Regions from separate parts of the Pseudarthrobacter sp. Hb11 genome, predicted to be linked through region 3. Evidence: riboswitches for the same ligand, from Rfam matches in the RefSeq annotation. Region 3 holds a riboswitch; each other region holds the start of a gene.
What was found. Region 3 has a riboswitch for cyclic di-AMP ahead of AC50X7_RS16320 (C40 family peptidase). Riboswitches for the same ligand answer to the same signal wherever they lie in the genome.

Region 1: it holds a riboswitch for cyclic di-AMP, as region 3 does, so the genes downstream of both, AC50X7_RS10010 (aggregation-promoting factor C-terminal-like domain-containing protein) here and AC50X7_RS16320 (C40 family peptidase) in region 3, are expected to answer to the same signal.
Region 2: it holds a riboswitch for cyclic di-AMP, as region 3 does, so the genes downstream of both, AC50X7_RS00580 (LysM peptidoglycan-binding domain-containing protein) here and AC50X7_RS16320 (C40 family peptidase) in region 3, are expected to answer to the same signal.

The regions. Positions count from the first base shown of each region.
Region 1 covers NZ_JBWZCM010000005.1:75,033-78,101, reverse strand. Annotated here, with positions in the region: gene AC50X7_RS10015 (glyoxalase superfamily protein) at 1-336, shown strand, start outside; gene AC50X7_RS10010 (aggregation-promoting factor C-terminal-like domain-containing protein) at 521-1,267, opposite strand; cyclic di-AMP (ydaO/yuaA leader) riboswitch at 1,273-1,433, opposite strand; partial or broken gene AC50X7_RS10005 (DNA-binding response regulator) at 1,791-1,994, opposite strand; gene AC50X7_RS10000 (winged helix-turn-helix domain-containing protein) at 2,567-3,069, shown strand, end outside.
Region 2 covers NZ_JBWZCM010000001.1:115,842-118,910, forward strand. Annotated here, with positions in the region: gene AC50X7_RS00580 (LysM peptidoglycan-binding domain-containing protein) at 52-918, opposite strand; cyclic di-AMP (ydaO/yuaA leader) riboswitch at 922-1,094, opposite strand; gene AC50X7_RS00585 (dienelactone hydrolase family protein) at 1,392-2,375, shown strand; gene AC50X7_RS00590 (TraR/DksA family transcriptional regulator) at 2,499-2,855, shown strand; gene AC50X7_RS00595 (DNA alkylation repair protein) at 2,852-3,069, shown strand, end outside.
Region 3 covers NZ_JBWZCM010000014.1:53,062-56,130, forward strand. Annotated here, with positions in the region: gene AC50X7_RS16315 (M23 family metallopeptidase) at 1-547, shown strand, start outside; cyclic di-AMP (ydaO/yuaA leader) riboswitch at 676-855, shown strand; gene AC50X7_RS16320 (C40 family peptidase) at 926-1,648, shown strand; gene AC50X7_RS16325 (NlpC/P60 family protein) at 1,812-2,615, shown strand; gene AC50X7_RS16330 (HNH endonuclease) at 2,875-3,069, shown strand, end outside.

The DNA.
Region 1 (3,069 bases), on a different contig from region 3:
GACGTGGACCGCGCCAAGGATTTCTACGTCAACAAGGTGGGGTTCAATGCCGACTTCGATGAGCGGCCCACGGACTCGATCCGCTTTGTCCAGCTGACGCCGCCGGGCTCGGCCTGCTCGATCTGCATTGGGGAGGGGCTTACGGACGCACCTCCGGGCACCGGCTCCAACCTCCAGCTCGTGGTGGACGACATCTCTGCCGCGCACCAGCATCTGAAAAACAACGGGGTAGACGTCAGTGACGTCGACATACAGGACTGGGGCCACTTTGTGTACTTCGCCGATCCCGACGGCAACAGGTGGGCCGTCCAGTACATCCCCGGCCGCGGCGCCTGACCTGCTGCGACGGCCAGGTCATTTCTTTCCGGCTTGAGGTCTGCAACCATCTTGGCAATCCGCCGCGAGGGGTTCCCGCAGTTTTGGCTTCGCCCCGCGGTCATGGTGCACAATACGCCGGGCGGCCCGCCCCTCTACGAGGTGCGGGCCGCGCCGGCTGACGTGTCCTGTGGAACCGGTGGGCTTAGTACCAGTTGTTCGACAGGTGGAAGTTCAGCGCACCACACGGGGACTGGTAGCGCTCCTGGATGTAGTCCAGGCCCCAGTTGATCTGGGTGCGGTAGTTGGTGCGGTAGTCCGCGCCGGCGCTGGCCATCTTCTCGGCGGGCAGGGACTGGACGATGCCGTAGGCGCCGCTGCTCGGGTTGGTGGCCGTGGTGGTCCAGTCCGATTCCTTGGTCCACAGTGTCTTCAGGCACTGCATCTGGTCAGGAGCCCAACCGTAGCTTCCCAGCTTGCTAGCGGCATAAGCCTGGGCGCCGGCGGGATCATTGACCGCGACGACGGGGGCAGGCTTAGGTGCGGGGGCAGGCTTGGGTGCCGGTGCACGTTTCGGGGCAGGTTTTGGTGCCGGCGCAGGCTTGGGAGCGGGTGCCGGTGCGGCTTTCGGAGCCGGTGCGGGCTCGGCCGCCTGCGGAACCACATTGATTTTCGGCAGGGCTGGGGCAGCAGACTCCGGCGCGGGATTCGCCGTGATCTCGCTCTTCTCGATGCTGAGGCTGGATTGCGCCTCGGCGGCCTGCGTCTCGGTGGCTGCTACGCGGATGCTGGTTTCCGTAGCCTGCCCTGCAGCGCCCGCCCCAATTAGGAGTGCGCATGACGCGGCCACCACGGCGGCGCGCTTGCCGAAGGAAGGGATTTTGCCGGTTTCCGGTGCGGCCTGCGGTGCAGACTCGTTTTTCGGGCGTGGCTGTGCCAGGAACTTGAACATAATGAATCGCCTCTCACACCTGCGGAGTTAGCTGTCGGGTTCGGATGAGGGCATCCGGCCAGACGGAAGGATCACGTGCTGGCTTAACCCCAAGGGCAATCAGTGCCCGGGACGGTGGGTCCCCCGCCTCTGCCTTGGTTCAAGAGGAATCCGGGAAGTGGCAGAGCTTGGCGTCATCCGGATATACGGCCCGAACGGGAACCGTACCTAATCGACGGTACAGGAATTACCAGCACAAGTCACATTTTGGTAACAGAGATCACGACGACGGCGCGTCGCCTTGCCGAAAGGGTCACAGGATCAGCAGTTGCAGGGCAGGTTCAGCGCGCAGTGGCTGTGACGTCACCGTTACCCTTCCTCCGGGGGCCTTCACGATGGACAGCCCGAGACAGCCTCCGCGGTGGTTCCGGCCGAGGTTTGTTTCCGCGCGTTCGACAACAGATTCATCAGCAACCTGGCGCAGCTGCGAAGGATCGCCGTTGACCACAACGGGCTCGTCCGGAAGCTGCAGCCGCCAGTTATGCCCGGGCACCATCACCTTTTCGTCACTGACGCTTTCGATGGGCAGCCACTTTGCACCGTCGGGGCGACCGTCCGCAGCCACCGCCACCGACCAGCCGGCCACGCGCAGGCCCATGCTGATCAGCTCGGACAGGCTTGGCTCGTCGTCAACCACCAGGGCGCGGATGGGGGATCCGTCCGGGTGGGAGGGCTGGGGGCGATCGATCGGTTAGCCGCGGCTATGGGGTTCCTGTGCCTCTCGGTCTGGTTGTTCCTGAGGCGGAGGACGAGGCATTTTTACTGTCCAAGCCCCAGTGCCGCTGGACAGAAGACCCCGCACGGCTGGGCGATTTCGGCATTCCCAGTGCATCTGAAGAAAAAGCTCGTTGACGGGGGCGGGCCCGAATTATGTTCAGCTTCGGCAGCCCGGGGGACAGAAAACCGGGGAAATGATCAGCAATCCGACCATTCGTCAGAATCGTGATCTGCAGCACATTAAGCGCTTTTGTCTCAATATGCGGACCGGAGCGTCCATTGTTACTTGCAAGTTAGCATTGTTACGCTGCACACTTCCATTGTGAACAAGAACTCAACAGCACCTGCAGCCGCAGACTATTGGCCCAGCACATCAGGTGCTGCCGACATGCGCTGTTGTCGAATGTACGCCTGATCTTCCCACCCCTTGAAGTTCGTAGGCATACGCCCCCAGCCCAGCGTCGGGCGTCCCTCCCCAATCCATTGCGGGGAACCCAGCATTCGAGCCGCGATGACGGCCATTCACATTGAGGTAAGCAATCCATGTCAGTTGCATCCGGATACGTCCACATTTCTGTCCGTAACGCCGCCAAGGGTGGCCAGTCGTCCGGCCTCCGCCCCGGCTTTGGACCGCGCACGTCGCTCGCTCCCGCAACTTCGGGAAGCAGCTTCCCCGGCCCTGGATACGGCCCCCAGGGCTACAACCCCAACTCCTACGGCCAGCTCCGTGCCGTCCCGCCGGCAGAGTCCGCGCCGGTCACCGCTCCCACCCCTGTAGTGGCCGGGCCGAACCCGGTCCGCCCAGTGGCCAACGACAACGTTGCGCGTGGATTCGTTCTGTACATGGGAATCGATGAGGAAACTGCGGCAGCCGCAGGTACTTCCATCGCCAAGCTCGCCCAGGAAATCCGCGCCTACGCCCAGTCCCTGGTTACCGGAGCCGAGAGCTACGCCGCTGTCGCCGTCGCCCCGGCCGGCACCCCCGGCTCAGCCCTCGACGTCGTCCGCTCGACTTTCGGTGACCCTACGGTCAACACCCGTCAGCG
Region 2 (3,069 bases), on a different contig from region 3:
GGGCGGCAGCCGGGAAGAATCCCGCCTGCCGCCCCTCCTCGGGTGGTGTTACTACGCTACGCGGACGAAGGAAGCGCCGCTGAGCCAGCTGATGGAGTGGACCTCGGTCTTGAAGCCGTCTACGCCACCGCTGACAACCTGGCCGTTGCCGGCGAAGACGCCAACGTGACCGGCGGTGATCACCAGGTCACCGGGAGCCGGGGTGCCCACAGTGGTGCCGTACTGGTAGAACTGGCCCGGGGCCAGGTCGCCAACGCTCTTGCCCACGGAACGGAGAGCCTTCTCCACCATGGCGGTGCAGTCCTGCTGGACGCCCACCTGGCCGTAGGCGTTCGCGAGGATGGCTGCGCCGGTACCGGTGCCGGCGGCCGCGGGAGCTGCCGGGGCGGGTGCTGCCGGAGCAGGAGCGGTGGAGGCGTAGGACAGGTTCATTCCGGTGTTGGCCGGGGCGGCGGCAGTCACGGCCGGAGCCGGAGCCGGAGCCGCAGCTGCCGGAGCCGCCGGAGCGGCTGCAACGGAACCGGCGCCGGGGACCTTGATCTCGTCACCGGGGTAGATGATCGCGGAGATCGACAGCCCATTGGCGGACAGGACATCATTCAGGGCTACTCCGTGGGCGGCCGAGATGGCGCCCAGGGTATCGCCGGCAACAACGGTGTGCACGTTGCCTGCAGCTGCTGCGGGGGCAGCCACTGCAGCAGCCGGTGCTGCGTAAGCCTGGGTGTTAGTGGTCTCGGTGGTGTCCGGACCGGTTACGCCTGCGTGGGCCGGGGCGCCCACACCGAAGGCAATGCCGGATGCTGCTGCAACGGCGAGCGCCGGGCGGCCAAGGGACTTGGCTGAGACAGCCAGACCCTCAAGCGCGATTGAGCGGGCCGGAGTCGCGCGGTGACGGGCGGTAGTGGAATTTTTTGACACGGTTGATCGCCTCTCCCATGCCTGCGGGGTGAGCTGTCGGGTTCGGGTTGGAGATACCCGGCCGGGAGCAATTCCGTAATGAACGGTGTCGCTCTCGACTTAACCCCAAGGCCTCGCGTGAGGCCGGTGGAAACGTGGTTCCCCCGTCCCTGCCAGCTGGAAAGCGTTGGTTCCCGGGTCAGTGGCAGGGCTCGGCATACTGAGGGGAATGTCCCGTTTGGGAGGGACACCTGAAGACCCTAACCCGACTTCGGGTGCATTGTCACGTTTGGGTAACATGCGAGGTGCTTCTATCACATTCCGCAAATGACTGGAATTGGGTTTACCACGCGGCTGACCTCGCGAGATACTATCCTGTTACGGAAGCCGTGTTGCTTTGGTCACAAACTCGTAAATGGACTGGATAACGGGGCCGGAAGCTTGCCCCGGAAGCGCCGCGCGGAGGAGGATATGGCCACCCCCTAGGAGGCGCCGTGATTCAGCTTGGAAAGTACGAAAAGTACTTGATTGAGGAATTTTTTGACGACTACCGCGCCGGTACTCTGAGCCAGCGGACTTTCACCCGGCGGGTTGCCTTCATTACGGGCAGCATGGCGGCAGCCGCGGCGGCGATGCTGCTGGTAGGTTGCACTCCCAGCGAGGTACCGCGGAGCACCGACCCCATGCCCACACCGGAACTTTCCACATCGTCGGCCACCGGAACGGCCGGCGCAGGAGCCGCAGGTGCCGTCCCTGGGGCCAAGAGCCCGCTTTCCCTCCCGGAGGGCGCATCAGGGATGACGACGGCGACCATCCATTTTCCGTCCGGGGGAACCTCTATCAGCGCCTACCAGGCCAAGCCGGAGCGGGCAGGGCGCAGCCCTGCAGTGCTAATCTGCCATGAGAACCGAGGGCTGACAGCCCATATAGAAGACGTGGCGCGGCGCTTTGCGGGAGAGGGCTACGTTGCCCTGGCTCTTGATTTGCTGAGCCGGGAAGGCGGGACTGCGAACCTGGACCGTGACGCTGTTCCCGGTGCCCTCACCCAGGCAGGCGCCCAGCGTCACATTGCCGACTTCAAGGCAGCGGTGGAGTATCTCCGGGGCCAGGACTTTGTGGACGGCCAGCGCATCGCCATGACCGGCTACTGCTTCGGCGGCGGAATCACCTGGCAGGCAGCCACGGAGCTGGACGGGCTGAAGGCCACGGCCGCGTTTTATGGCCCCGCCCCCGACCTGGGCAAGGTGCCGGGCATAAAAGCGGCAGTTTTTGGAGTCTACGCTGAACGTGATGAACGCATCACCGCCGCCGTGCCTGCGCTCAAGGATGCGCTTGCGGCAACCAACGTTGTCCACCAGATCACCGTCTACCCCGGCGTGGAGCACGCCTTCCACAACGACACCGGCGACCGCTACAACGAAGCCCAGGCCACGGCCGCGTGGAACGACACCCTCGCCTGGTTTGGCCAGCACCTTTAGGCCCCGGCGTTCCTGCCAAACCCTGAGTCGGCGCGGAACTCGATCGCATAACCGATGAAGGCACGCCAGCCTTCAATGCGCGGCTGAAGCGGGTACCCGAACCACTCGCGCTAGGCTTTTGCCATGTCCGACTTTGAACGGTTCCGGATCCTGCTCGAGGAGGAGCGGGAGCGGAAGATTGCCCTCCTTCCGGCGCTCCGCGCGGACATCGCCTCCGCAAACTCGGCGCGCCAGGACTCGAACGTGGATGACGAACACGATCCGGAAGGCCCCACCATCGCCTTCGAGCTGTCCCAGGCCTCCGCCCTGCTGAAGCAGAGCAGTGCCGGGCTGGATCAGGTGGACGCAGCCTTGGCCAGAATCGCTGAGGGAACCTACGGGACCTGCGCCGTCTGCGGGGACGCCATCGCCGAAGGCAGGCTGGAGGCACGGCCGTGGACCCCGTTCTGCATCCGACACGCCTCGGCAGGCCGCCCATGAGCAGCGGCATGGATTGTGTGGCGGCTGCCGCTGTATTCGTTGACCGCACGCTGCAGAACGAGGGCGCCTGGTACCGGGCGGACGACGTCGAGGACCGGCTGGGCGGTCTACTGGCCTCCTACGGTTCCTCCGTCGGCGCTGTCCGGGGAATCATCCGCGACGCGCTGCGGAAGTACAAGGACCTCGACCACGATGGCGTGGTGCAGCTGGCATC
Region 3 (3,069 bases):
GTCCGCTGTAGCCCCACAGCCCAAAATTTCCGCGGAAGCGGAGGCCGAAATAGACTTCAGCCGATCCGCCGTGGTCACCGAAGCGGACCCCGACGGGAAGCTGAAACAGCTGCTCAGTGCCCAGTCTGCGGGCGCCATCACCCGCGCCGCTTCCACCGGAAGCCTCGGTGCCCCGCTCGCTGCATTGAGCACTGCCTCGCCCTTTGGTTACCGCGTCAGCCCCATCACGGGAGGCTCCGGTGACTTCCACCGCGGACAGGATTACGTAGCCCAGTGCGGCACCTCTGTTCTGGCTGCGGCCACCGGAACCGTTACCTTTGTGGGCTGGCACGAGTACGGTGGCGGCAACCGCGTTGTAGTGGACCACGGCAACGGCCTGGAAACCACGTACAACCACCTCTCCTCTTTCAGCGTGAAGGAGGGGCAGACAGTATCCCGCGGGGATGTTGTGGCCCTCAGCGGGACCACGGGAGCCTCCACAGGCTGCCACCTGCACTTCGAGGTCCAGGTCAACGGCGAAGTTGTTGACCCCACGGGCTGGCTTTAGTCAAGTGACGGTGAACTATCAAATGATGTTGACCTGCCGTGACCTGAATGTGACATTCAAGCAAAACTGCTGTACCGTCTAACTCGCGTCAACTTTTCCGAAGTTGACGCTCTTGTGCGGATTGCCTAACTCTGCCACCGCTCAAGGTCCGTTCGCATTTCATCGTCTGGCAGGGGCGGGGGAACCAATTATGGCCTTCAGTTTGAAGGCCTTGGGGTTAAGTCGCAAAAGCTTCCCAGGAAGCCGCGCGGCCGGGTGACTCCCATCCGAATCCGACAGCTCACCTCGCAGGCATTGGGAGAGGCTACCTTCGTGTCTTCACGCCATAATTCTGCGCGCCACCGTGCGCAATCGGTTCGTACCAACCCCCTGGACACCATGTCCAAGGCTGTTAGTGCCAATGCCGGGACAGTAGGTCGCCAGGCTGCAGTTATCGCTGCTGCGTCCGGCCTCGTCCTGACCTTGGGCCTGCCGGCCAACGCGGCGGACACCACCGCTGGTGTCTCTGCTTCCACCGAGTCCGGGTCCGCGCAGTCGGCCCTCGCGGTCACTGCGGCACCCACGGCTACCGTGTCCTTCGAGCGTCCGGTGGTCAAGACCATCGCCGCTCCCGTGCTGGAGCCGGTGACTGTCCAGTCAACTTCTGATGACGATGACACGGCCGCGGCCACCGACACGGACACCGTTTCCACAGAGTCCACCGCATCGGTTTCCACAGAGACCACCGCATCGGCAGCAGCAGAGAAGGTCGTGGCCACCGCGTCCTCCGCTGCCACCTCCGGCATTGCGGCCATCGCGTACACCGGCATCGGCAGCCCGTATGTGTGGGGCGGCACCACCCCCAGCGGCTGGGACTGCTCCGGCTTCACCCAGTGGGTTTACGCCCAGGCCGGCATCAGCATCCCCCGCGTCAACGCCTGGACTGCGATGAAGCCCACGTCCACGCCGCAGCCGGGCGACCTGGTTATGCAGAACGGCGGTGCGCACGTCGGCATCTACGTTGGCAACGGCATGATGATCAGCGCCTTGAACCCCTCGCAGGGAACGCTCCTGCACTCGGTAGCTGCTACCGGTTCCTCCGCGTTCTACACCATGAACTAGTTCTTCGACCTTACGGTCCAAGGGCTTTTTCTTTGCCCAAACGCTTTTCGCTAAATCACACATCCCCCGTTCGGGGCGTGCCGGCGTACCCCCAAGATGCCGGCACGTCCAGTCACCTTTGGCTGCCTACATGCGGTTTGAAGGAAAACGAAAGAGAGAACTGATGACTACTCGTGCAACCGCACGGCACCGCGCCGAGGTCACCAAAACCAACTCGCTCGCCATCATTGCCAAGGCTGTCGGCGACAACGCCGGCGGCGTAGGACGCCAGGCAGCTGTCATCGCAGCTGCTTCCGGTCTGGTCCTGACCAGCGGCCTGGCTGCCAACGCTGCTGACGCCAACGTTCAGCGCGACTCCGCTCCGGCTTCCACCCTGGAAGTTGAAGCAACGGTTGAGGCTCCCATCTCGGCTGCTTCCACCATTGCCATCACCTTCGAGAAGCCTGCCGTGACCACCACGCCGGCTCCCGTTGTGGAAGCTCCGGAGCCCGAGGTTGAGGTTGAGGTTCAGGAAGCAGCTCCGGCTCCGGCTCCGGCTCCGGCTCCCGCGCCCGCTCCCGCCGCAGAGACGGCCGCTGTTGCCAAGGTGACCGCCACGGCTCCGGCCGCTGCAGCCCCCGCCGCTCCTGCCTCGGCAAGCGGCAAGGGCGCAGCCATTCTGTCCGCCGCCTACGCCCAGCTCGGCGTTTCGCAGGACTGCACCATGCTGGTGACCAACTCCCTGGCTGCCGTGGGCATCAACTTCCATGACTGGCCTGCCGGTTACCTCTCCCTGGGGCGCACCGTGAGCGCCGCCGAGGCTCAGCCGGGCGACCTCATCTACTACGCCGACGGTGGTTCCGGCATGGCCCACATCGCCGTCTACGCCGGCAACGGCCAAGCGGTGCACGGCGGCTACAACGGCAACCAGACCGTTGTCTTCAGCGCCAACGTGGGCTCCGGCCCGGTGTTCATCCGCGTCAACTGACATCCTTGCAGCCCGCGCTTAGCGGTTGATCAAGACACATCAGGACCCCTGCCCTTGCGGCGGGGGTCCTGTCTGTTTAAACCCCGGGTCCATCTGCCCGGGGCACTAATTGCCAGCCGGACGCGGCGGCCCGGGTCAGGAATTAGCTGATAGTGCACTTCTTTGTTTACTCTTGTGGTGTCGATCCATAGCCCGGACCATGCCGAGGGCAGCCGGCCCTCGTGCCCCTGACCGGGTGCGGCCGTGAAGAGGTACGTGCATGCGCACTCTCGTTCTGAATGCTGGATATGAACCGCTGGCGGTTATTACTTTCCGCCGGGCGCTGGTGCTTGTGCTCACGGGCAAGGCGAGCGTTGTGGCTGAAGGGGACGAGCCCGTAGTGGGTCCCCAGGAGATTTTGGGCCGCCCGTCCGTGATTCTCCTGAACCGCTACATCCGCCCCAGATATAACCAG